Regions from separate parts of the Paenibacillus sp. YIM B09110 genome, predicted to be linked through region 3. Evidence: riboswitches for the same ligand, from Rfam matches in the RefSeq annotation. Region 3 holds a riboswitch; each other region holds the start of a gene.
The links. Region 3 has a riboswitch for cyclic di-AMP ahead of V8F51_RS08325 (hypothetical protein). Riboswitches for the same ligand answer to the same signal wherever they lie in the genome.
Positions count from the first base shown of each region.

Region 1: another riboswitch for cyclic di-AMP. It lies ahead of V8F51_RS23340 (APC family permease); the one in region 3 lies ahead of V8F51_RS08325 (hypothetical protein).
Region 2: another riboswitch for cyclic di-AMP. It lies ahead of V8F51_RS24395 (ubiquitin-like domain-containing protein); the one in region 3 lies ahead of V8F51_RS08325 (hypothetical protein).
Region 4: another riboswitch for cyclic di-AMP. It lies ahead of V8F51_RS00360 (TrkH family potassium uptake protein); the one in region 3 lies ahead of V8F51_RS08325 (hypothetical protein).

Region 1 covers NZ_JBANSP010000019.1:82,628-88,483, forward strand. The annotation lists gene V8F51_RS23335 (glycosyltransferase family 39 protein) at 1-1,132, shown strand, start outside; gene V8F51_RS23340 (APC family permease) at 1,282-3,108, opposite strand; cyclic di-AMP (ydaO/yuaA leader) riboswitch at 3,207-3,403, opposite strand; gene V8F51_RS23345 (sensor histidine kinase) at 3,603-5,039, opposite strand; gene V8F51_RS23350 (response regulator transcription factor) at 5,039-5,791, opposite strand.
Region 2 covers NZ_JBANSP010000022.1:7,274-13,129, forward strand. The annotation lists gene V8F51_RS24370 (tRNA1(Val) (adenine(37)-N6)-methyltransferase) at 1-382, shown strand, start outside; gene rsmI (16S rRNA (cytidine(1402)-2'-O)-methyltransferase) at 379-1,263, shown strand; gene V8F51_RS24380 (AbrB/MazE/SpoVT family DNA-binding domain-containing protein) at 1,390-1,644, opposite strand; gene V8F51_RS24385 (HD domain-containing protein) at 1,919-3,226, shown strand; gene V8F51_RS24390 (TatD family hydrolase) at 3,234-4,007, shown strand; cyclic di-AMP (ydaO/yuaA leader) riboswitch at 4,192-4,377, shown strand; gene V8F51_RS24395 (ubiquitin-like domain-containing protein) at 4,632-5,780, shown strand.
Region 3 covers NZ_JBANSP010000004.1:368,717-374,572, reverse strand. The annotation lists gene V8F51_RS08340 (ABC transporter permease) at 1-665, shown strand, start outside; gene V8F51_RS08335 (ABC transporter permease) at 671-1,453, shown strand; gene V8F51_RS08330 (hypothetical protein) at 1,530-1,961, opposite strand; cyclic di-AMP (ydaO/yuaA leader) riboswitch at 1,967-2,137, opposite strand; gene V8F51_RS08325 (hypothetical protein) at 2,203-2,598, opposite strand; cyclic di-AMP (ydaO/yuaA leader) riboswitch at 2,604-2,763, opposite strand; cyclic di-AMP (ydaO/yuaA leader) riboswitch at 3,161-3,367, shown strand; cyclic di-AMP (ydaO/yuaA leader) riboswitch at 3,393-3,575, shown strand; gene V8F51_RS08320 (hypothetical protein) at 3,706-4,101, shown strand; gene kdpF (K(+)-transporting ATPase subunit F) at 4,244-4,321, shown strand; gene kdpA (potassium-transporting ATPase subunit KdpA) at 4,337-5,856, shown strand, end outside.
Region 4 covers NZ_JBANSP010000001.1:79,426-85,281, reverse strand. The annotation lists gene uvrC (excinuclease ABC subunit UvrC) at 1-405, shown strand, start outside; gene V8F51_RS00365 (CPBP family intramembrane glutamic endopeptidase) at 371-2,005, opposite strand; cyclic di-AMP (ydaO/yuaA leader) riboswitch at 2,253-2,427, shown strand; gene V8F51_RS00360 (TrkH family potassium uptake protein) at 2,522-3,868, shown strand; gene V8F51_RS00355 (potassium channel family protein) at 3,886-4,548, shown strand; gene V8F51_RS00350 (LysR family transcriptional regulator) at 4,642-5,541, opposite strand; gene V8F51_RS00345 (succinate dehydrogenase cytochrome b558 subunit) at 5,844-5,856, shown strand, end outside.

The DNA.
Region 1 (5,856 bases), on a different contig from region 3:
AGAGACGCTTCTGCAGCATGGAATATTCACCTACCATGAGCCGGACGTATCTACCGTATTCATCATGCCGGGTCTTCCGTTCGTTCTCGCCTTTTGTATGAAGCTGTTCGGATATTGGGGCGGTATACAAGCTTTCCGTCTCGTGCAAATCTTGTTTTTGGCGGGCACGATCGTTCTACTCTATTTATTTAGCCGTCGTCTTCTTAATGACCGGTTCGGAATTATTGTAGCGCTCTTATTCGCGCTTTATATACCGAACTATGTCGCTGCCAACCTCATTCTTACGGAGGTGCTCGGCCAATTCTTCCTTTGGCTGTTTTTGTACGCCGGCTACCTGGCTGTTACACGGCACAGCTTGCCATTATTCGCATTAGCTGCCGCGAGCTTAAGCTTGGGCATTTACGAGCGGCCTAACTTTGCCCTGCTTCCGGTCGTTTTCTTGGTGTACATGCTTATTCACGGCTACCGGGTGAAGCAGCTCATTAAGCCCGCCCTTGTCGTATCCGGCGTCGTTCTACTGTGCATGTCTCCGTGGTGGATCCGCAACGCGATTGTTTTCCATGAGTTTATTCCACTCACGTTGTCTTCGGGTAATCCTTCGCTGCTCGGCTCTCAGCTTGAATGGCAATACCCGCCGGGAGCAGTCGAAAAATTCAAGGACGACTTCGATAAGATCGCATCTGCGACCAATCGCATAGATTCGGATCGCTTCCAGAAGGAGCTCGCCGTGAAAATTCGAAATTACGGCTTCCAAACTCAGCCTATGGCGTACCTTTGGCAATACACGGCGGACCGCGTCAATGATATGTTCAAAGTTCCTTATTACTGGAAAGAGATTTTCGGACTAAAGCCGCATTTCGTCAAGACAACGCACTTCGTTATGATCGGCATAGGAATCTTAGGCTTCATTATGACGTTAGTGATGAAAGTTCGACGCAAGGATTTGTCGCTCTTATGGTTAACGGCGCTTTACTTTGTCGTAACCGCGCTTCCGTTCATCACCTTTTCAAGGTATGGGTATTTCCTTATGTCGTTCTTCATTATCTATGCCGCATTTGCTATTCATGCGTTCATACCGAAAGCGCAGCTGCACTCGAGCCGTGCCAAAAGCTCAAGCAGCTTGCACGGTTAAGCTTAATACCGAAATAACTGGAATTACTCCTTTTATTTTCGAGGTTGAGGGCCATTTTGGAGTAATAACTGGAAAAAACCCCGTTATTGATAAGAAAAGCTGCACCATAAGTACGCTTATGGTGCAGCCTCTCCCTTTAAACCAACCTATTACTTTTTCAAATGATACGGTACGGTCGTTACGATCACGTCTTTGCGATGAAGCAGATTGGCTCTAATCATGAAGCTGGTCTGGTTGTGCAAAATATTGTGCCAGCCCTTCTTCGGAATGAACTGCGGGATAACAACCGTCACCTGATAATTCGACTCGCTTGCCTTACGCTGAACGGTATCGACGAACTTGAGCAGCGGATGGATGATCGTTCGATACGGCGAGTGGAGCGTCACCAACCGTACGTCAGGCATAAACTTCTCCCACTTCTCCTCGAACGCCGCTTCATCCTCCCGCTCGAAAGGAATGTACACCGCAATAATCTGCTCGGCTCTCAGCGACTTCGCGTAGTTGATCGAATTCTCGACGACATGCGTAATGCCGGCCACCGGCAAAATAATGACGTTGCCCTCTATCGCAACTGGCGGCTCGCAGGTCGCCAGGCGCAGCTGCTCCCCTACCGCTTCATAATGCTTCTTGATCCGCATGAACAAATAAATGATTAGCGGCAAGAAAATGAGAATCGACCATACTTGCTCGAACTTCGTCAGGAAGAACATTATCGTGACAACGAAGCTAATAAGTGCTCCCGTCGCATTAATAATAAGCTTCGTTACCCAGCCTTTCGGCTTCTCACGAATCCACTTCACGATCATGCCCGTCTGCGACAGGGTGAACGGAATGAACACGCCTACCGCATATAGCGGGATCAGATGCTCCGTCTGTCCGTGGAACGCAATAATGAGAATGATGGACAGTACGCCCAAAATAATAATGCCGTTCGAGTAGCCGAGCCGATCGCCCCTCACCGTGAACATGCGCGGAATGAACTTATCCTTCGCCAAATTCACCGCAAGCAGCGGGAAAGCCGAATAGCCCGTATTAGCCGCAAGAATGAGAATAAGTGCCGTCGTGCCTTGAATGAAATAATACATAATGTTGCGTCCGAACGTCTCTTCGGCGATCTGCGATACGACCGTCACTTCCACCTTTGGCGAAATTCCGTAATAATAGGCGAGCCATACGATACCGGAAAATAACACCGCAAGCAGCGCCCCCATCGCAACCAATGTCTTCGCCGCATTGTTCGGAGCAGGGTCCTTGAAGTTCGGAATCGCGTTCGATATCGCCTCAACGCCCGTCAGCGCCGAGCTGCCCGATGCGAAAGCCCGCAGCAGCAAGAACAGGCTGATACCCGCAACCGGCGTGCCAAGCGGCGGATGCAGCTCCGGCGATACGTGACCGGTAGCGATGTTGTAGATACCGACGCCGATCATGATGAACAGCGCCAACACGAACAAGTACACGGGATAAGAGAGAATCGAAGCCGATTCCGTCACGCCCCGCAAGTTCAATATCGTGATGAAGATGACGAAGACCACCGCGATCAGGACTGTGTATTCATGGAGGCTGGGAAAAGCCGACGTAATCGCGTCGGTTCCGGCCGATACGCTTACCGCAACGGTCAATATATAATCGACCAGCAGCGCGCCGCCTGATATGAGCCCCGGGAACAGGCCGAGATTTTGTTTCGATACAACATAAGCGCCGCCGCCATGCGGATAAGCGAATATAATTTGTCGATACGATAAAATTAATGCCGTCAATAAAATCAATACGCCAATTGCAATCGGAACAGAATACCAGAACGCCGCTACGCCAATCGTCATTAGCACAAGCAGAATTTGTTCCGGACCGTAAGCAACCGAGGATAATGCGTCCGAAGACAGAATAGCGAGCGCCTTCGTCTTCGCGAGCTTCTGCTCGCCAAGTTCCTTCGACTTCAGCGGTCGACCGATTAATAATCTTTTGATTGAAGCTAACATGCTGTCACCGCCGTCAAAGAATGGTTTTTCCTTAAAAAAGAGCATAACAAAAAAAGCCGCAGGGAAATCCCCGCGGCTATAAGACGAGCCGTAGTTGATTCACCTCTCCATACACGCTTACAAGGTTAGCTGACGGATTCGGGCGTTTAGAGTCGCCCTACCTCGAGCGCGCCCTCATGAAGACGGCGACTCTCGGATTCACCCCGGCGACGTAGCAAGCTTTCGCTTATGCTGCGCGTCGCAATTGGTTCCCCTGCTTTCCGCTTCGAGATCGGAAACTCAGCGATCGTGAATATATATTTTAGTGCATTACGATCATAGTCCTCTGGGAATGGAATGTAAACCAACGTTTTCGTTCAAAAAACGTTAAAAAAGCGTTAGAAAATCCATGAATGCGCATACATGACCGCAAGACGCGGCGCACGTCCCTGCTTTGCGCATTTTAATCGTTCAATCGCCCCAATATCCGCTTTAGACTTAAAAATAGTCATTCGTCATGCGGTCGCAGCGGGGAAAGCGAGCGAAAACTCCGCACCGCCGCCTGCTCGATTGGCTGCCATAATGTTGCCGCCGCACCTTTCGACAATCGCGCGGGCAATCGCGAGCCCCAGCCCGCTCTCGCCGTCTTTGCCTTTCACGAAGCGATGGAACAGGTAAGGCAGCAACTCTTCAGGAATGCCGTTGCCGTCATCGGAAACCGATAATTCGACCCGTCCGCCATGAACCGCCGCATGAATATAAATATGCTTGTTCGCATAGCGAACCGCATTGGACGAAATATTAAGCAGCGCTTGCAGCAGCTTATCCCGGTCGGCGAGTACGAGCATATCGGCATGCTCTTCGATGGAAGGATGAAGGGCCAGCTGTTTTTTGACGAGCAAAGGGTTGACGCGTTCGATCGTTTCCGTAAGCAGCTCCTTGACGTTGACGACAACCGGCTTATAAATATCTTCTTCGCTGTCGAGCTTGGCGAGCAGAGTCATTTCCGTCACAATGTTTTTCAATCTTGCGCTCTCGCTTAATATAATGTCCAACCCTTTGCGAACGGATTCGCCTTCGAACACGCCGTCCCGAATACCTTCCGTATATCCCGCGATTGACATTAACGGCGACTTCAGTTCATGGGAAGCATTCTGGAAAAACTGCTTCTGCGCCCGATTGAACCGATGCAGCTCGCCGGCCATTTCATGAACGGTCCGCGCGACTGCGCCAATCTCGCCGCTCGCTTTCACAAGCTGTACGTCGGCGAATTGCCTTCCCTTCACTTTCGTCAGCTCCTCCTTCAGCCTGATTAACGGCTTAATAAGCTTCCTCGTAATGAGATGACTAAGGACGAGTATAAGAACGCCGCCAATCGCGAATACGAGCAGCAGACGTCCAAGCAGCGCACGCTCGATTTCTTCGATCTTGCTAACGGAGGTTAACAGCGTCAGCTTGCCTTGGGGAACAGCCGTTACGTCGACCAAATACCGACTGTCGCTGCCGTCCCAGATTTTATCCAAATTAATGGATTCGACTGCTTTGGCCGTCGCGACTGGGACCGCTCCCGATTGTGTCGCCGTCGCCGTCTCCAGTATCATCGCATTCGAGCTGATTATATTGATCGAGGCCATCGGGATCAGCTCGTCTGTATTCACATCGACATAATTGCCGTTATTATCCGTTACGATTGCCGAAATACCCGATGCCGTAACTGGCGACAGCGTAACTGCCTCTCCTGACAGCTTTGCAGAATCAAGAGATGTAACGGCTGTCAACGTTGTATGATTCTCAAGCGACTTCGTTATTTCGGCGCTTACCTGCTTCATATCTTCTTTCTGGGCAACCATGAAATGATCAAGCAGCACAAAATGGATCAATACCGCCGTCACCGACAACACGATTACAAGAGCAGCGCCGAAAGCAATATTGATCTGATGAACGAGCTTCATTATGCATTCACACCCCTGTCCGTGCGCATCCGATAGCCGTGGCCCCATACCGATTCAATGGGCAGATGCTCGATTTTTTTACGAATTCGCTTAATCAAATGATCGACGGCGCGGTCGCTGCCGAAATAATCGTCGCCCCATACGAGCGTCAAAAGGTCGGATCTTGTAAAAGCGCGGTTCGGTTGCTCAATGAACACTTTGAGCATGGTGAATTCCTTGCTCGTCATGTCGACTTCTGTCTCCTGCCAGAATACGCGCCTCTCCTCCGGCAGCAGCTTAAGCTCGCCTAGCTCCAGTCTTGCCCCCTGCAGCGCCGGATCAGAGCCAACTGCCGTTCCCGTTCCATGTCCAGGAAGCATCCCTTCCTCTCCCTGATTCAGCTTGTTCCAGCGCTTCAGCTGCCGATTGATTCTGGCGACAAGCTCTCGCGGACTGAACGGCTTCACCATGTAGTCATCGCCGCCAAGCTCTAGTCCCAATATTTTATCGACTTCCGTATCCTTGGCCGAGATCATAATGATAGGCACTTCAGCTTCGCTGCGAATGCGCCTGCACAGCTCGTAGCCGTCCATGCCGGGCAGCATAATATCAAGCACCCATAGATCGGGCGGGTTCGTCCGCCATAACGCCAAAGCTTCTTCAGCGGATTCCATTCCGATCGTCTCGTATCCTTCCTTCCGCAAGTACATTTCAACAAGATGGCGTATATGCTGGTCATCGTCCACGACGGCGATGCGGTAATTAGTAAGCAAAGCGCTCAATGCCATGCCCTCCCATTCAAGCCTTTAATGATCCATTCTTATGGTTCAAGTATACC
Region 2 (5,856 bases), on a different contig from region 3:
GGAAGCGGGTAATGGCGTCTACGATGCGGTTACGGTCAATCCGCCGTACATGCCTGTAACAGCAGGTGACCAGAACGAGAATGAGCACTATGCAATTGCTAGGCATGAAATTCATTGCACGTTGAACGATGTGATGAAGGCGAGCGCCAGGCTGGTGCGCCCTGGGGGCAAGGTAGCGATGGTACATCGTCCATCAAGGCTGCTTGATATTGTAGAGACGATGCGCAAGTGGAAGCTGGAGCCGAAACGGGTACAATTCGTCCATCCTCACGCGAATGCGGAGGCGAACATGATATTAATAGAAGCAATGCGTGACGGGAAGCCTGATATTAAGCTTTTGCCGCCGATAATGGTGTATGAGAACGGAGTGCAGATCGTATGAACGTACAGAAGAGCTTTGGCACGGACAGTGCCAAACGGCCTTATGGCAGCTTATATCTCGTAGGTACGCCAATCGGCAACTTGGAGGATATGACTTATCGTGCAATTCGGACGCTGAAGGAAGTACAGCTTATTGCAGCCGAGGATACGAGGCAGACGCGAAAGCTTCTAACGCATTTCGAAATCAGCACACGAACGGTAAGTTACCATGAGCATAACAAAAACGCGAGCGGACCGGAATTGATCCGACTGTTACAGGATGGACAGTCCATTGCGCTGGTCAGCGATGCAGGGCTGCCCGCCATATCCGATCCAGGCGCCGATCTTGTGCGCGACGCGATCGATAATGGTATAGCGGTAATTCCGATTCCTGGCGCTAATGCTGCGCTCTCGGCGCTTATTATGTCCGGGCTGCCGACGGACAGCTTCACATTCGCCGGGTTTCCTCCGCGTGACCGCAAATCGCTTACGAAGTGGCTGCAGGAGCGGGGCGGTAAGCGTGACACACTGCTGCTCTACGAATCTCCGCATCGCGTTACGAAGACGCTGGACGTCATATTGGACAGTCTTGGTGATCGACAGATTGCATTAGTTCGCGAATTGACGAAGCGTCATGAAGAAGCAGTGCGTGGAACGGTGAGCGAATGTATAGATTGGTTCGCAGAGCATCCGCCGCTCGGTGAGTTCGTAATCGTTATTGCAGGTTTAAGCGAATCTGAGGCGAGTGAACAAGAAGCAGAAGGCGCTTGGTGGTCTGAACTTGATATTGCCGCGCATGTTGCGCATTATGAGAGAGACATGGATCGCAAGGAAGCGATTAAGAGAGCGGCTGTCGATCGCGGCTTGCCGAAGCGGGATGTCTATAACGAGGTTAATCGCTAGAATCGGGACTGTGGATAAGTGGACAAAAAAAGACCTTCCTGGCCGGGTTCTAGCGCAGGAAGGCATCAAGGAGTATAAAAAGGTTAGAATTAACATGTGGATATAAATGATTATAACCTATTTTTTTTATTTTGTCACAGGAGAAGGCATTTCTGATAAACAAATATGGCAAACTATTTTTCCTTTGAAGTAAGATACGTTCTCTGCATTGCCACAGAAGATACATGCAGGCTCGTATTTCTTCAACATGATGCGCTCTCCGTCCACGTAAATCTCTAGCGCATCCTTCTCTCCGATTCCTAGCGTACGGCGCAATTCAATCGGAATAACAACTCGTCCCAATTCGTCCACTTTACGGACAATCCCTGTTGATTTCATCATGATCTATCAATCCCTCTCTTAGATAAATTGTTTCGCCATCGTTCGACATGTTTCTTAGGTTTATGTCTATAATAATACCAACGATTCCCAAAATAGTCAACCTAAAAATTTACTATAAATATCCGTAATTACGGGCATTTGACTACGAAATGGGGGCATACTACTCTGTAATAGAATACAACAGCTTCGACAATTTGGAAACTATTAAACGACACTATTCGACATTAATTCGACATTATGTGTCGAAAATATGAACGAAGGAGATGATCATAAAATGAGAGAGCCGCTTCAGGAAGAGAAGGTATTCAAGGATCCCGTACACCATTATATATACGTACAAGACCAAACGATTTGGGACCTTATTAACACCAAAGAATTTCAGCGTTTGCGCCGAATTCGGCAATTAGGGACGTCCTACTTAACATTCCATGGCGCAGAGCACAGCCGTTTCTCCCATTCGCTGGGCGTATATGAAATTACGAGAAAAATTATTTCACAGTTCGAACGCAATAGCTTCCATGACTGGCCGAAGGAGGAGCGGCTCGTATCATTATGCGCGGCGCTGCTTCATGATGTCGGTCACGGTCCGTTCTCCCATTCGCTTGAAGAGGTATTCGATACCGATCATGAGGAATGGACGTGCAAAATTATACTCGAGGATACGGAAATCAATCGAGTGCTGCGAGCCGTATCCGAAGATTTTCCGAGCCATGTCGCTGCCGTCATTCAGAAAAAATATCCAAAGCCGATTGTTGTCAGCTTGATATCAAGTCAAATGGATGCGGATCGAATGGATTATTTGCTCCGAGATGCTTATTTTACGGGAGTAAACTACGGAAATTTTGATTTGGAGCGCATTTTGCGTGTGATGCGGCCTTACAAAGGGCAAATTGTGGTTAAGGAAAGCGGCATGCATGCGGTGGAACATTATTTGATGTCGCGTTACCAGATGTATTGGCAGATTTACTTCCATCCGGTTACGAGGAGCTCGGAAATCATTTTGAGGCAAATTTTCCGCCGGGCGAAGGAACTGTACGAGAAGGGTTATTCCTTCTTATGGATGCCAGAATCGGTCAAGCGGCTGCTCGATAATACGATGGCCGTCAGCGATTATTTGAAGCTGGATGAAGCGCTTGCGCAGACGGCATTCATGCAATGGGCCGAAGAGGACGATTCACTGCTGGCCGACCTATGCGACCGCTTCCTGAATCGTCGATTATACAAGTACATAACGATCAATGATCCTGAGCCTACTTTATTAGAAGAAATACGTTTGCTGTTCCTCTCGATCGGCATGAATCCGGAGTACCATATGGAGCTCGATTTCCCATTCGATCTGCCTTACGACGTTTATCGTCCCGACAGACAAGAGGGAGAAAAGAAAGAAAAAGCGCCGATTTTGTTGCTGGATCATCAGGACGAAATAAGTGAAATATCGGCTAAATCCGACATTGTTAGATCGATCACCGGCTTGCATCAGGGACAGTATCATTTGTATTTTCCAGAGGAGCCGCTAAGGATGAATATTTCGCGGATTAGTCCTCATCTGAAACAACTATTTCAGCTTAATGAAGGAGTATAACATCAACATGACATACTTATTTGATACGCATACCCATCTAGACTCACATAAGTTCGACGAGGACCGTACAGAGGTAATTGAGCGAGCGAGAGAAGCGGGCGTTGATCTGCTGCTCAATATCGGTTTTAACAGGGAGACGATCCCTACAACGATTGCACTTGCGGAAGCTTATGACTTTATCTACGCAGCAGTTGGCTGGCACCCTGTCGACAGCATCGATATGACGCCAGACGACTTGGAATGGATCGAACGGCTATGCGATCATCCGAAAGTTGTCGCAATCGGCGAGATAGGCCTTGATTACCATTGGGACACTTCTCCTAAGGATGTGCAGCATCGTGTATTCCGGGAGCAGATTAGACTGGCTCGAAAGGTGAAGAAGCCGATCGTCATCCACAATCGGGATGCGCATGAGGATATCATTACGATCTTGCGCGAGGAGAATGCTGCAGAGGTTGGAGGCGTCATGCACTGCTATTCCGGCAGTTGGGAGACGGCCAAAGCCTGCCTCGATATGAACTTCTATATCTCGTTCGGGGGACCGGTTACATTCCAAAATGCACGTGTGCCAAAAGAGGTGCTGAAGCAAGTTCCAATGGACCGATTATTGATCGAAACGGACGCCCCTTATTTGACCCCTCACCCGTTCCGAGGGAAGAGAAATGAGTCCGCTTACGTCTCTCTTGTCGCCCAGTCGGCAGCCGAGCTATTGGGCAAATCCGTGGAAGAAATAGCCAAAATCACGACCGAAAACGGTAAAAAATGTTTTGGTATTGTTTAAAAACGGTAGGAAACGAGAGATCCAATGACCTTTTGGGCGATAAAACTGGATTTTGTTCAAGAAATCTATAAACTTTTCCGACTTTAACCAGCTTTTTCGCTTAAATCGTCTTTTATCGCTTCTTTACAACAGACCGTCCGTGAAGGTATGATTCATTTCAGAGTTATTACTTTTTGTATTGGATTTCCAGTTTGCGCTTAATCTCCGGAAGGAGAACGGGGGACCCAAGTGCGGGTATTTGAAGGACCGCGCTTTGATCTTTTCAGGGGTGAATTTCGAAGCCATTGCCATGAGCATTGCGATTTCGAATAGGGCAGCTCTCTTGCCCGAATCCGACAGCTAACCTCGTAAGCGTTCATAGAGAGCGATCAACCTCGTGCACCCATTTTTATGATATCTCGTGTAGACACCCGAGAAGCCACGATACAGATCCTCTGTCGACGGCTTCTTTTTATTTTCGAATAATCGGGAAATCGTCGTCATAGGGTTAGTCATGGAGGTGAGAGGATCGAGAAAAGAAGTAGAATTACTGGATTGCGTGCTCGCACGCCAATATACTATAGTCGCGTCAGTTGTAATCATGCGTAACACTTGGCGGCGGGGCTATGAAGGAGGACCGATGAAATGGGCACAATCCAGGTAAAGGACACCCATGGGAAACGATCATCCAGCATGTCTTTCGCAATGCGATGGAAGCATGAAAATTTGCGTTTGATACTACTCAGTGCTATTATCTCAATCGCTATGACTTTCATGTTACTGGTGTTGTTGTACGGAACGGCTGTCAAAAGCGTCTCCGTAGTAGTGAATGGACAAGAAACCGTTGTAGAAACAAAGCAATGGGTCCTGCAACGCCTACTGGATGAACAAGCTATTACGATTGGCGAGCATGACGAGGTTTCGGTGCCTCTGAATGCAGCCATTAAAGACGGCGATCGCGTTGAAATTAATCATGCGGTGGCGGTCAATGTAACGGCGGATGGCAAGACATCAACGGTGTACACGACAGAAGGAACTGTGCAAGCGGCGATCGAGCAATTAAATATTTCTGTTCGTAATCATGATAAAGTAGTACCGTCGCTTAACTCATCTGTCGAAGAGGATATGTCGGTAACCGTTGTACGCGTCGATACGAAAGTATCGGAGAGCGAGCGGGCGATGCCATTCTCTATCGTGAAGAAAGAAGATCCGACGCTGGAGGTCGGCAAGGAGAAGCTGATCCAGACCGGGAAGCAAGGTCTTATCGTTGAGCATATTCAGAAGCAGTACGAGGATGGCGTGCTTGTTTCTAAGCAAATGGTCAGCAAAGTAATCGAGACCGCTGCAGTCGATCAAGTCGTGGCAGTCGGTACGAAGAAGCCTGAACCGAAGGTAACCGTGCTCTCTAACAGTAGTCCTACTGTGGAGACGTTGACGAAGAACGGTGTAACGCTTAAGGCGAAGAGCATCTTGAAGAACGTCACGTTAACTGCGTATTCTGCAGGCGTGGAATCGACGGGCAAGGACGAGAGTCACCCGCAATACGGCATTACGGCGTCCGGAACGAAAGTGACGGAAGGAAGAACGATCGCGGTTGATCCGAAGGTAATCCCGATCGGCTGGTGGGTCTTCATCGAAGGCATCGGATTCCGCCGGGCAGAGGATACGGGAAGCGCAATAAAGGGCAATAAGATCGACGTGTATTTCGGCAGTCAGAAGACTGCGGAGAAGTTCGGACGCAAGAAGGGTTACACCGTGTACGTTATTGGACCGAACAAACCGTCATCCACTTAGTGCTTTATCGGCAGCTAACTGTTTATCATCATCTTATCGTAATGTACAATTAAATATGCCATCATAAGAAGAGGCT
Region 3 (5,856 bases):
GTACAGCGCACCCGCCGATATCGTTGAAGGAAATTATTACTTACGTCTGGCTGCAGCAAATTTTTCTTTCGTTCATCATGCTCTGGGCACGTGACAATGAAATGTTCGATCTCATTACGACCGGCAATATTGCCTATGAATTGTGCAGGCCAATCGGCATATATCCGCTTTGGTTCGCCAAGCTGCTCGCGCAGCGCGTGGCAAACGCAGCGCTGCGCTGCTTGCCGATTGTTCTTGTCGTGTTTTTTTTGCCGGAACCGTATCGTATGACAACGCCTCCGGACTGGCCAACGCTTTTCTTCTTTGTTGCTTCATTGCTGCTGGGCTTATTCGTCATTGTTGCGATATCAATGATGATTTACATTTCCGTATTTTGGACACTGTCTCCGACAGGTTCGATTCTTATGATCTCGATTGCCGGCGAATTCCTGGCGGGGATGATTATTCCCGTGCCGCTTATGCCGGATTGGCTGCAACGGTTTACTTACGTATTGCCGTTCCGCTGGACGGTTGACTTCCCTTTCCGTGTATATTCAGGCCATATTTCACAGACGGAAGCGTTATGGGGGATCATCATCCAGGTAGGCTGGCTTGGGGTACTCATAGGAATAGGTTGGGCCGCAATGAGGAAGGCACTACGGCAAGTAGTCATTCAGGGGGGCTAATCGCCATGAAACTCTATTTCAAATACTTATCGATTTTGTTCAAGTCGCAGCTGCAATATCGAGCTTCCTTCTGGCTGCTAAGCTTCGGACAGTTTTTTGTACCGGTTACGGTGTTCGCGGGTTTGTATTTTATGTTTGAGCGCTTTGGGGAACTGCAAGGCTGGACCTTCTTCGAGGTTGCGTTGTGCTTCGGCATTATTCATATGGCGTTCTCGCTAAGTGAATGTTTCGCGCGGGGGTTCGATGCATTCTCGGGTCTCGTGAGAAGAGGCGAGTTCGACCGTCTGCTTGTTCGTCCGCGCAGCACAGTGCTGCAAGTGCTTGGGTCGCAATTCGAATTCACGAGAGTCGGGCGGATGCTGCAAAGCGCGATTGTGCTTGGCTGGGCACTGTATAAGCTGCCGGTTGATTGGAATGCGGCCAAGGTAACTACATTTATATTGATGATCGTTTGCGGCGTATGTATCTTCGCAGGCATCTATATCTTGATGGCAACGATGTGCTTTTGGACGATTCAGGGGCTTGAGATCGCGAACATTTTGACAGACGGAGGGAGGGAGATGGCACAATATCCGCTGAATATTTACGAAAGATGGGTTAAAGTTCTGTTTACGTATATTATTCCGTTCGGATGCGTCAATTATTTGCCGTTACTCTATATTCTTGGAAAGCAGAACGGCAATGACTGGTTCTATATGCTGCTGCCGCTTGCTGGTGTATTGTTCTTGGTACCTTGTCTAGCGGTATGGCATATCGGTGTCCGCCATTATCGTTCGACCGGATCATAAGGATCATAAGCTCGCCATAACGTAAGCAAGCCCGCTCCTTCGCGCTGTAGGAGCGGGCTTGCTTCATTCTAATACGCTAATGGATGGACACATAGGCAACAGAACGGTTCTTAAGTACTGTCTCTTCGGTATTGCCTTCGATGAAGGTAGGATTGTCGGTATGAGCGAGAAGATCGTCGATCGCGGTACAGAACAATTCATTGAGTCTTCCATCGACATGTGCCGGCAGCAGAGAGTCATACAACGAGGCAGAATCCGTGAAAGCTCCGACGAATTGACGCAGCGGCTCACTCCATTGCTTCAGATCGATTTGGCTGTCGGACTCAGGCGCAAAAAATTCACCCCAGCCGACCCCTTTGTTGCTTAGCATTCGAAGACATACGCGATAACCGGAAGAGTCGACGGCGAGGGCAGGAATAACGAACAACTCGATGCGTGTGATGGTGAGACTGTCACTAAGCTCTTGATCGGACAGAAAAGAAAGATGACAATCGGATTTCGTCAACATAAATAAACCTCTCCTTATTTCGCTTACGAGGTTAGCTGTCGGATTCGGACAGAGAGACGCCCTACCAAGGTTACAAATCCTTGGATTCACCCCTTGCGAGCGGATCGATTGATCCAAGTAGTGGCTCGCGTTGGTTCCCCCGCTTTTTCAAACGAAAAATTCAGCGTTAGTATGCCGTATATTATAAATCTATCCACGCCATTTGTAAATGCTTTTCGCTAAATATTCTGACAACTTACCCTTAAAACAGTGAGATATAGGAAACGGAGCACTTCAGTAAATCTCCACTCATGGCCGGATTTAACGTACTCTTGTCGTTCCGAACGTGAATTAGCGCGTCGTTGAACAAACCGTAAATGCGATTGTCAACGGGGCTTTCCTTGGCCTGTATCTCACCTATATAACGATGCAGTATGCTGCCCCATCTGATCCAGTCTGCCGGTTTATCTGCTTCATTCACGAACAACTCACCCCAGCCTAATCCGTTATTCGTTGCTAAATGGAGACAGACGCGATACCCGGCGCAATAACCGTTGTATTCAGGAATGACGAACATCTCGATTCTTCTAATGATTAGCGCCAGGAAGTCGTTGGTGCAAGAAGGTAATGGCTCGTCGATTTGTGCTTGTGTGAACATATGAAATTCTCTCCTCTATTCGCTTACGAGGTTAGCTGACGGATTCGGACTAGAGAGCTGCCCTACCGAGGCATTGCCTCGGATTCACCCCATTCGAACAATCGAACGATTGCTCTTGTTGGTTCCCCCGCTTTATCCTATGGACAAATTCAGCGATAATGATTTGCCTTTTTCGGCTCGACGTCTATCCTAAACCGATTTGAGGCATTTGTAAAAGGTTCATTTTGTTGCACAAGACGCTCTAAGAGCAAATTAGAGGCGCGACGTTCATTTTAACTATGAAAAGAGGCTTTTTCGATAGAATACTCGGTTTTACTTCTGTTATTTAAGATTTGAAAAAAAGCATGCTTGCGCGAGTTGGATACGAAATTCAGGCTTATATGTAATTTTAGAAATCGAGAGATAATTGGCGAAAAAGAGAGGAATATCGAGGTATAACTTTTTGAAAACGTTAACTATCAGTCTATAAGCTCCTATATTATCCAATATGGACGCTGGACCTGCTTTACATAAAATTTGGCTGGGAGTAAGATTCGATACAGGATTCGCAAATGAAGTTGCGATGGACTGATCGCTGAGTTTCCGCGAGGCAAGCGGAAAGCGGGGGAACCAAATGTGAAGCGGTGCGTCTGTACGATGTGAGAGTCGTCCGACAGCACGGCAGGGGTGAATCTTCGAAGAGGCAGCACCATGGATGCCGCTTCGAAGTAGGGCGACTCTCACCGCCCGAATCCGACAGCTAACCTCGTAAGCGTGGTTTGGAGAGAGGAATGATACAACGATTCGTTTTAATTGCTATTTTATCGCTGAGTTCCGCAGCAGTCTGCGGGAACGGGGGAACCAAAGAGCGATGCGCCGCTATGGAGTCGGCCGCATTGGTGCTCATGGGGTGAATCGCAAGGCTTAAGCGCCTTGCGTAGGGCGACTCTCACGCCCGAATCCGACAGCTAACCTCGTAAGCGTAATCGAGAGAGGCAACCATCGCAGTGCCGATTCGGCATGGCTTCCTTAGCCATGCCTCCGAAGAAGCCCGCGGGGAAAGGTCCTCTTTTCCCGCAGGCTTCTTTTTTGTTGCCTTTTTTTTCAGAAATTCGGAGGAGATTGCGGTTGGGCGAGGAGCATATTATCGTTGCCGGGCTTAATGAAGCTGGCAAAGCATTCATAAAAACATTGGTATTTCGCGGACTGCCGTTCATCGTCCTGACGAACAGCAAGCTAGAGGAAAGACAACTGCGTAAGCACGGACTTAACAACGTTTTATACGTGAATACTAATGACAGGAATAGTTGGATGATTCCGGAAAAAATCATTGGCGATGTATTCATCTTTGAGAGCAGCTTAGCGCTTAGCTGCAGGTTCATACAATGCTGCAGAGATTGGACGTCTGGATCGATCTACGTCATTACGACGCATTGGAATCCAAGAGTCATATATAAAGGGCTTGGCGCAGATCACATCGTACATTCGCAAACCGGCGAAATTGGGTTTCTATTGAAAAAATAACTTTTTGTAAATGTCTATAGCAGGAGGGAACTACCTTGATGGATCTGTACATGATTGGTACTTTAATCGTTTGCTTCGGATTGTTTTATGGTTTTCTTGCTTGGTGCGACAGAGCGATTAAGCAAACTGGGGGCGATGGCGAATGATTATCGTAGCAGCGCTTGCCGTACTCGTATTCGGTTACCTCTTATATGCTTTAATTCACCCGGAAAAATTTTAACCAGGAGGAACAACGATGGATATTTTGCAGCTATTAATTGTCATTGCCGTTCTTCTGCTGCTTGTGAAGCCGCTCGGAACGTATGTATATCACGTATTCTCGAACGAGTCCAACCGGCTCGATAAAGTATATGGAGGATCTGAACGGTTCATTTACAGGCTGATTGGACTTAAGAATCGAGCGGGTATGAGCTGGAAAACGTATGCGCTCAGTTTCATCGCCACGAACATCATTTTGGTAGCTTTCAGCTATCTGATTCTACGGCTGCAGCATGCGCTCCCGCTTAATCCGAACGGCATGGCGAGCATGGAGCCTACATTAACGTTTAATACGATTATCAGTTTCATGACCAATACGAACCTTCAGCATTATAGCGGCGAGAGCGCTTTGTCTTATTTCTCGCAAATGGCGGTCATCATGATGATGATGTTCACATCCGCTGCAACTGGGTTTTCAGTCGCAATCGCGTTCGTAAGGGGCATTACGAGCAAAGGAAAAACGATAGGCAACTTTTTCGAAGATTTTGTTAAAGCCCATACGAGAATTTTCCTTCCGTTGGCCTTTATTATTACGCTCGTTCTTGTTGCTCTTCAAGTACCGCAGACACTCGATCCGACGATCGCGATCAAGACATTCGAGGGCGCGGTGCAGCAAATTGCGATCGGACCGGTCGCTTCGTTGGAATCGATCAAGCATCTCGGTACGAACGGCGGCGGCTTCTTCGGCGTCAACTCGGCTCACCCGTTCGAGAATCCGAATCCGTTAACGAATGTCATCGAAATTTTGTGCATGTGGGTTCTTCCGGCAGCATTGCCTTACACGTTCGGTTTATTCGCCAAAAATAAAAAGCAGGGCTGGATCATTTTTTCGGCCATGATGACTTTGTTCCTCGTATTCCTTAGCGTTGCTTATGGCGCCGAGAAGATGGGCAACCCGGCAATGACCGCGCTTGGCATCGATGCCTCGCAGGGAAGCATGGAGGGCAAAGAGGTTCGATTCGGCATCGCGCAATCTGCTCTCTTCACAACGGTGACGGCGGCTGCGACGACAGGAACGGTCAACAATATGCACGATACGCTTACGCCGCTTGGCGGACTGGTGCCGCTGGCCGAAATGATGCTTAACGTCGTATTCGGGGGCAAGGGCGTAGGGCTAATTAATATGCTTATGTACGCTATCTTGGCTGTGTTTATATGCGGGCTTATGGTTGGACGGACGCCGGAGTTTCTCGGACGGAAGATCGAGCCTCGCGAAATGAAGCTGATCGCCATCGCGATTCTCGCGCATCCGTTCATTATCCTTGTACCGACCGCTCTCGCGTTCATGACGGATCTTGGTTACGCAGCCGTTACCAACCCGGGATTCCATGGTATAAGCCAGGTGCTCTACGAGTATACGTCCTCGGCTGCCAATAACGGCTCCGGCTTCGAAGGACTTGGCGATAATACGCCTTTCTGGAATATTAGCACCGGACTTGTCATGCTCTTCGGACGTTACATTTCGATGATCGCGATGCTCGCCGTAGCGGGTTCGCT
Region 4 (5,856 bases), on a different contig from region 3:
GCCGCTCTGGACGTGCTGGAGAATGAGCTGGGCTTATCCATTCCGGTTTGCGGCCTCGTGAAGGATGCGAAGCATAAGACGGCGCAGCTCATGACGGGTGATCCGCCTGAGGTTGTGCCCCTGCCGCGCGACAGTCAGGAGTTCTATCTGCTTCAGCGCATACAGGACGAGGTGCATCGTTACGCGATCTCGTTCCACCGCGAGCAGCGCGCCAAGTCGATGGTCGAATCGAAGCTCGATTCGATTCCCGGCATTGGCGAGAAGCGGCGCAAGCTGCTGCTCAAGCACTTTGGCTCGATCCGCAAAATAAAAGAGGCCTCCGTCGAAGACTTCAGGCCTCTATCTATCGGGGAAAAGCTGGCTGGACAAATTATTGCTGCTCTAAATGAGGAGGAATCGTCGTAATCGGCGGTTTCTTCTCTTTTTTGTCATCCAAATACTTAATCACATATGCGATGAAGATCGGCAGAACAACGAAGAAGATGCCGGATGCGATATCGAACGCCGAGCCGACGGTAACGATAGTAAGCGCTACGCCGACGCTGTTGAATATCGCATGCGTGAACATCGCCGTGATCAAGCCGTATCTAACGAAGATGAAGCTGAAGATCAGCCCGATAATCATTAGCTCGATGAGCCTTGTCGACGACGGGTATAGCGGGTACATGACGTGGCCGAGCGCCCATGATGCGGTTGGAATAATGGCTGCTACGAACGTATTTTTGAACCATTTGCGGAACAGGCCGATGCCGAAGAACCGAAACACGGCTTCTTCGGATATAGCTGCCGCCCAAGCAAGCACGGGCATGAGCCATAGATAACTCATGTTGTATGGCGATTGCGTAACGTCGCTGGTCGACCAGGTGCCGATCGTGAATTTCAAGCCGATAAAGATGGCCGCCTGCAGCGCGAACAGAATAGCGGCGAAGCAGTAGCCAAGCCCCATGCTGCGCCACACGTACGTTCCGTACCCCGGCTGGCCGAAGCGCGGCCATAAGGCGCGTCCCTGCGATTTCCACAAGCCGTCGCCCGCCACAAGCGAGATATAGATCGAGCCGGCCATCGGAATAGACAATAGGACGGTGAATATGGCGGTAATCAGAATCGTCTGACCGCCGAGCTCATTTTCGCCAAGCGATGCTCTAACTCCGTCGAGTACGTTCATATTGATGATGACGTACGTAACGAAGTAAATGATAGTGAGTACGATTCCTCGCTTGAATGACGTATGTCCCCGGTAAAGGACGGCGTAGATGACTGCAAGTACGAACAGGATGAAGCTCATGAGGAAGTAGCCGAAGCCGGTCATGAATTGCGCCCACTTGTCTTGGCCTTTCACATAGTCCCTATACTCTGCCGGCGCAATGAAGGCTGGCTTGTATTTCGTCATGACGGGCTCGCCTTCGATCAAGCTTACGGCAATCGTCACTTGCAGCTTCGATTGACCGATCGAATGGTCGCTTGGGCTAACTCCCCACTCGCCGTTCGGATAGGCCGCTCCGCTTGCAAGCTCCTCTGCACGGAACCCTTGCTCCTCTAGCAACGCGATGCTCAGCTTGTCGATTTCCGGATTGTCGTCGAGAACGTGCTCGCCGCCATGCAGATTCCAGGCAACGATACGTTCACTCTGCATATGTACATAGACGAATCCTTTGCCGCCTGCTCCTTCGAAGTCGACCTCGACTTGATACGTATCGGTTGGGAATTGCTTATCGTATAGATCGGCATACGCCTCTGTCAGCTCATCGCGCGTAAGGTAGCCGTTCATAAGCTTGTCGGATTGATGGACGGCTTTGGCGGAGTCCACCTCGTGTCCTATGAGCTTCTCGGCGAATGACGAGGCTGCCTGCTCCGCTTGTGCTTTGCTTATGGCTCTGCCGCCTAGCTCATCTGAAGAGCTCGCCTTTATTAACGGGACGATATCGACGAACATGTAAATTAAAAGACAAATAACGGCTGCCCATATGTAACGCTTCCATTCCTTGTGCTTAATTGAATCGATCATCAGTTCACCTCATGCGTATAGGAGTAGGATGAAGCATACTATACTACCATATCACAACGTTCCCTGAATTATCCATTGAAACTAGGTCTTTATTTTCATAATCCCGCGAAATAACGATGTTCATGAAGTGTAGGGCAAGGTGAAGCGCATAACTGCGTCTTTTTGGTCGAATATAGCCTCTAATGTGAGAAAAGGGAGCTTTATGCAGACACGTATTTGGGCTTATAATCGTTATCGTCATACCAAATGAATAGCACAGCCGAATTTCCTTAGGAAAACGGGGGAACCAAATTGTTGCCGGGCATTCGGCGGCATGGGGTGAATTTCTACATTGCCGGAGCGCAGCTTCAGGCGATTGAATAGGGCTGCCTGTCCAGGCCCGAATCCGTCAGCTAACCTCGTAGGCGTATTGGAACAGGACTCATCTTCATGAGCACTTGAGCTTCCAGTGCTTTTTTTTGTGCGCTTATAACGATAACGCAGTAGATTTTCGAAGATTGAGGTGCACAATATAAGATGAAATTTGCATGGATTTGGGACGTGAAGAACTGGTCTCCGCCAAGGATACTCGTTAGCGGCTTCGCGCTCATTATATTCATTGGGGCATTTCTGCTCTCTTTGCCCTTCGCTTCGGCGACAGGGGAACGGCTGAACTTTATAGACGCTTTGTTCACGGCCACTTCGGCGACTTGCGTTACCGGACTCGTCGTCGTTGATACCGGCACTTATTTCTCGACAGCCGGCCAAATCGTTCTAATGGTGCTGTTCCAGCTTGGCGGCCTCGGCTTCATGACGATGGCAACGCTAATCGCTCTTGTTTTACGGCGAAAAATATCGCTGCGCGAGAGGCTGATTCTTCAAGAGGCGATGAATCAGACAAGCATGGAGGGCATTATTAGGCTAATCCGCCGTGTCATCTATTACTCGCTGTCTATTGAACTTGTCGGGATGCTGCTGTTCACGTTCCGATTCTCGTTCGATATGCCGCTTGGCAAGGCAGCATTTTTCGGTGCATTCCACGCCGTGTCGCTATTCAACAACGCCGGATTTGATATTTTCGGAGATTACCGCAGCTTAACGCTGTATGTGTCCGATCCAATCGTTAATATTGCCGCGATGATGCTAATCGTATTCGGAGGACTCGGCTTCGTTGTTATGTCCGATCTAATGGAATATCGGAAGAAGCGCAAGCTATCGCTGCATAGTAAAATCGTCCTCGCCATGACGGGAACGCTGATCGCGTTAGGAACGATTGTGTTGTTTGTTTTCGAATTCACGAACCCTCTCACGCTCGGCTCGCTCGATTGGGGAGGCAAGATATGGGCATCATTATTTCAATCCATTACGCCGCGCACGGCTGGCGCCAATACGCTCGATTATACAGCTCTAAGGCAGGCTACCGTCTTCTTTACAATCATCCTTATGTTCATCGGCGCTTCGCCGGGCTCGACAGGGGGCGGCATTAAAACGACGACGTTCACGGTGCTTGTCGGCGCCGTAATCTCGATGATTCGCGGACGCGAGGATATCGTCTTCTTCCGCTATCGGCTTGCTAAGGACCGCATATTCAAGGCGCTGACGATTACGATTTTGTCGTTAACGCTCGTTGTGGTCGTGACGATGATCCTTGCAACGATCGAAAATCAGCCGTTCATGAAAATATTGTTCGAAGCAACATCTGCGTTCGGCACCGTAGGACTATCCATTGGATTGACCCCGGAGCTTAGCGATATTAGCAAAATGATTATTGCATTCACGATGTTTGCCGGTCGGCTAGGTCCATTAACGCTCGCTTATGCGCTAGGGCCTGGAACAGATAAAGAATTGTACCGGTATCCGGAAGGTAAAATAACAATTGGATAGGGGATTTACAGGTGGCTATCAAACGCAGTCAGTTTGTCATTGTCGGCTTGGGGCGGTTCGGCTCAAGCCTTGGAAGGGAACTCATCGAGCTCGGTCATGAAGTGCTCGGCATCGATAAGGATGAGGAAACGGTGCAGGATATGAGCAGCGTGCTAACTTACGCCGTATCGGCGGATTGCACGGATGAGGAGACGCTTCGCTCGCTCGGCGTTCGCAACTTCGACTGCGGCGTCGTTGCGATTGGCGATGACATTCAGGCGAGTATTCTAACTGCTATTTTATTGAAGGATCTTGGCGTGAAGAAAGTTGTCGCGAAGGCGATGTCCGAGCTGCACGGCCGTGTGCTTGAGAAGATCGGCGTTGATCGGGTCGTCTATCCGGAGAGGGATATGGGCATTCGGGTTGCGCATCAACTCGTATCGCCTAACCTGCTTGATTATATCGAGCTATCCAAGGATTATACGATCGCAGAGCTTGCCGTTCCGAAATGCTTGAACGGAAAGTCGCTGAGCGACCTTAATCCCCGGGCAAGATTCGGCTGCAGCATCGTTGCGATAAACAAGCCTAACGGTATAATTATTGCTCCTTCGGCAACAGATGTTCTTACGGAACGAGACATTATGGTTATTATAGGGACGAACGATCAAATCGAGGAGTTCGAGGCGACGGTTATCCGTTAAATAGAGCACCGATCTTATGGATTCGAAAGCGATATATTGGAAATGATGAAAACAGCGGCTAAAGCTTATCGCCGCTGTTTTTTGTCAATTATGTCAGGCTTGCTTGCTCGGGAAGCGGGCTGCAATTTCATTAATCCACAGTCGAACCGAAGGACTCAGCCCCGCGGGATCGGCATGAATAAGCGATGTCGTGCGTTTCGTATCCTCTAGTTCGCGAATCGGTACGACAACAAGCTCATTGTCGTCGATCAATTGTTGGCGCATATACGATTGCGGAAGCAATGTAGCTGCGCGGCATGTATGCAGCAGGCGAAGGATAGCTTCGAAGGAATCGATCTCCATTCGAACGTCAGGCTGCAATTGATACTTATCGAACAGCTCGTCGGTCAATACGCGGTACCATGTTCCGCGTGAGAATAAAATCATCGGCATGCCGTCCAGATCCATAATGCCAAGCGTACCTTTGTCGGTTACGACCTGATTGCGCGGCAGAATGAGCAGCAGATGATCATCGAAGAGAGGCAGACAGCGCAGCGTCGAATCCTCAATACTGGAGGCGACGATGCCGATATCAGCCTTATGCTCGCGGACAAGCGAGACGATTTCATGCGTTTTGCCGGTTACGGCTTTAATATCGACCTCAGGGTGTGCGCTCGTCAACATTTGAATCAGATCCGGCAATGTCGTCTGCAGCGTCGTCAGGCTTGCGCCGATCGTTAGCGAAGAACGGCCGGTCGCGGTGAATTCGGACACCGTTTGCAAATAGTTTCGATGAAGCTGTCTAAGCTCAATCGCATACTCGTACGTAAGCTGGCCTATTCTTGTTAGTTCGAGTCGTTTGCCAATCCGCCGGAACAGAGGCGATCCGATGTCTTGCTCCAGCTTGGCGATCTTGCGGGATAGGGCAGGCTGCGACAGATTGAGCAGGGCAGATGCTTTGTTCATACTCGACTGCTCGACGATTACAGAGAATACATGGAGCTCATCATACACGACAAAATCCCCTTATGTCATTTTGTTATAAGAAATTATAAAAAATAAGCAATTCCATTATAAGCTGAAAAGGAGTAGGATGGAAAGTGTGGCTAGATTGTGTCGAGTTTTGTTGACGGAGGTACATGCTGGGGTTACAATGGTGAATGGTTTGTATGAGCGGAAACGGCTTTAATCGTCTACAAGCGGTATAAGTACGTTTTGCACTAAATTCTAAGTACATATAAGTGCTGTAACTTAGAGGCTTAGAATTTACAGATGGAAAAGTATGCAACTACAGTCTTGAAAGGAGAAGGAAGAACATGAAAGGAAACT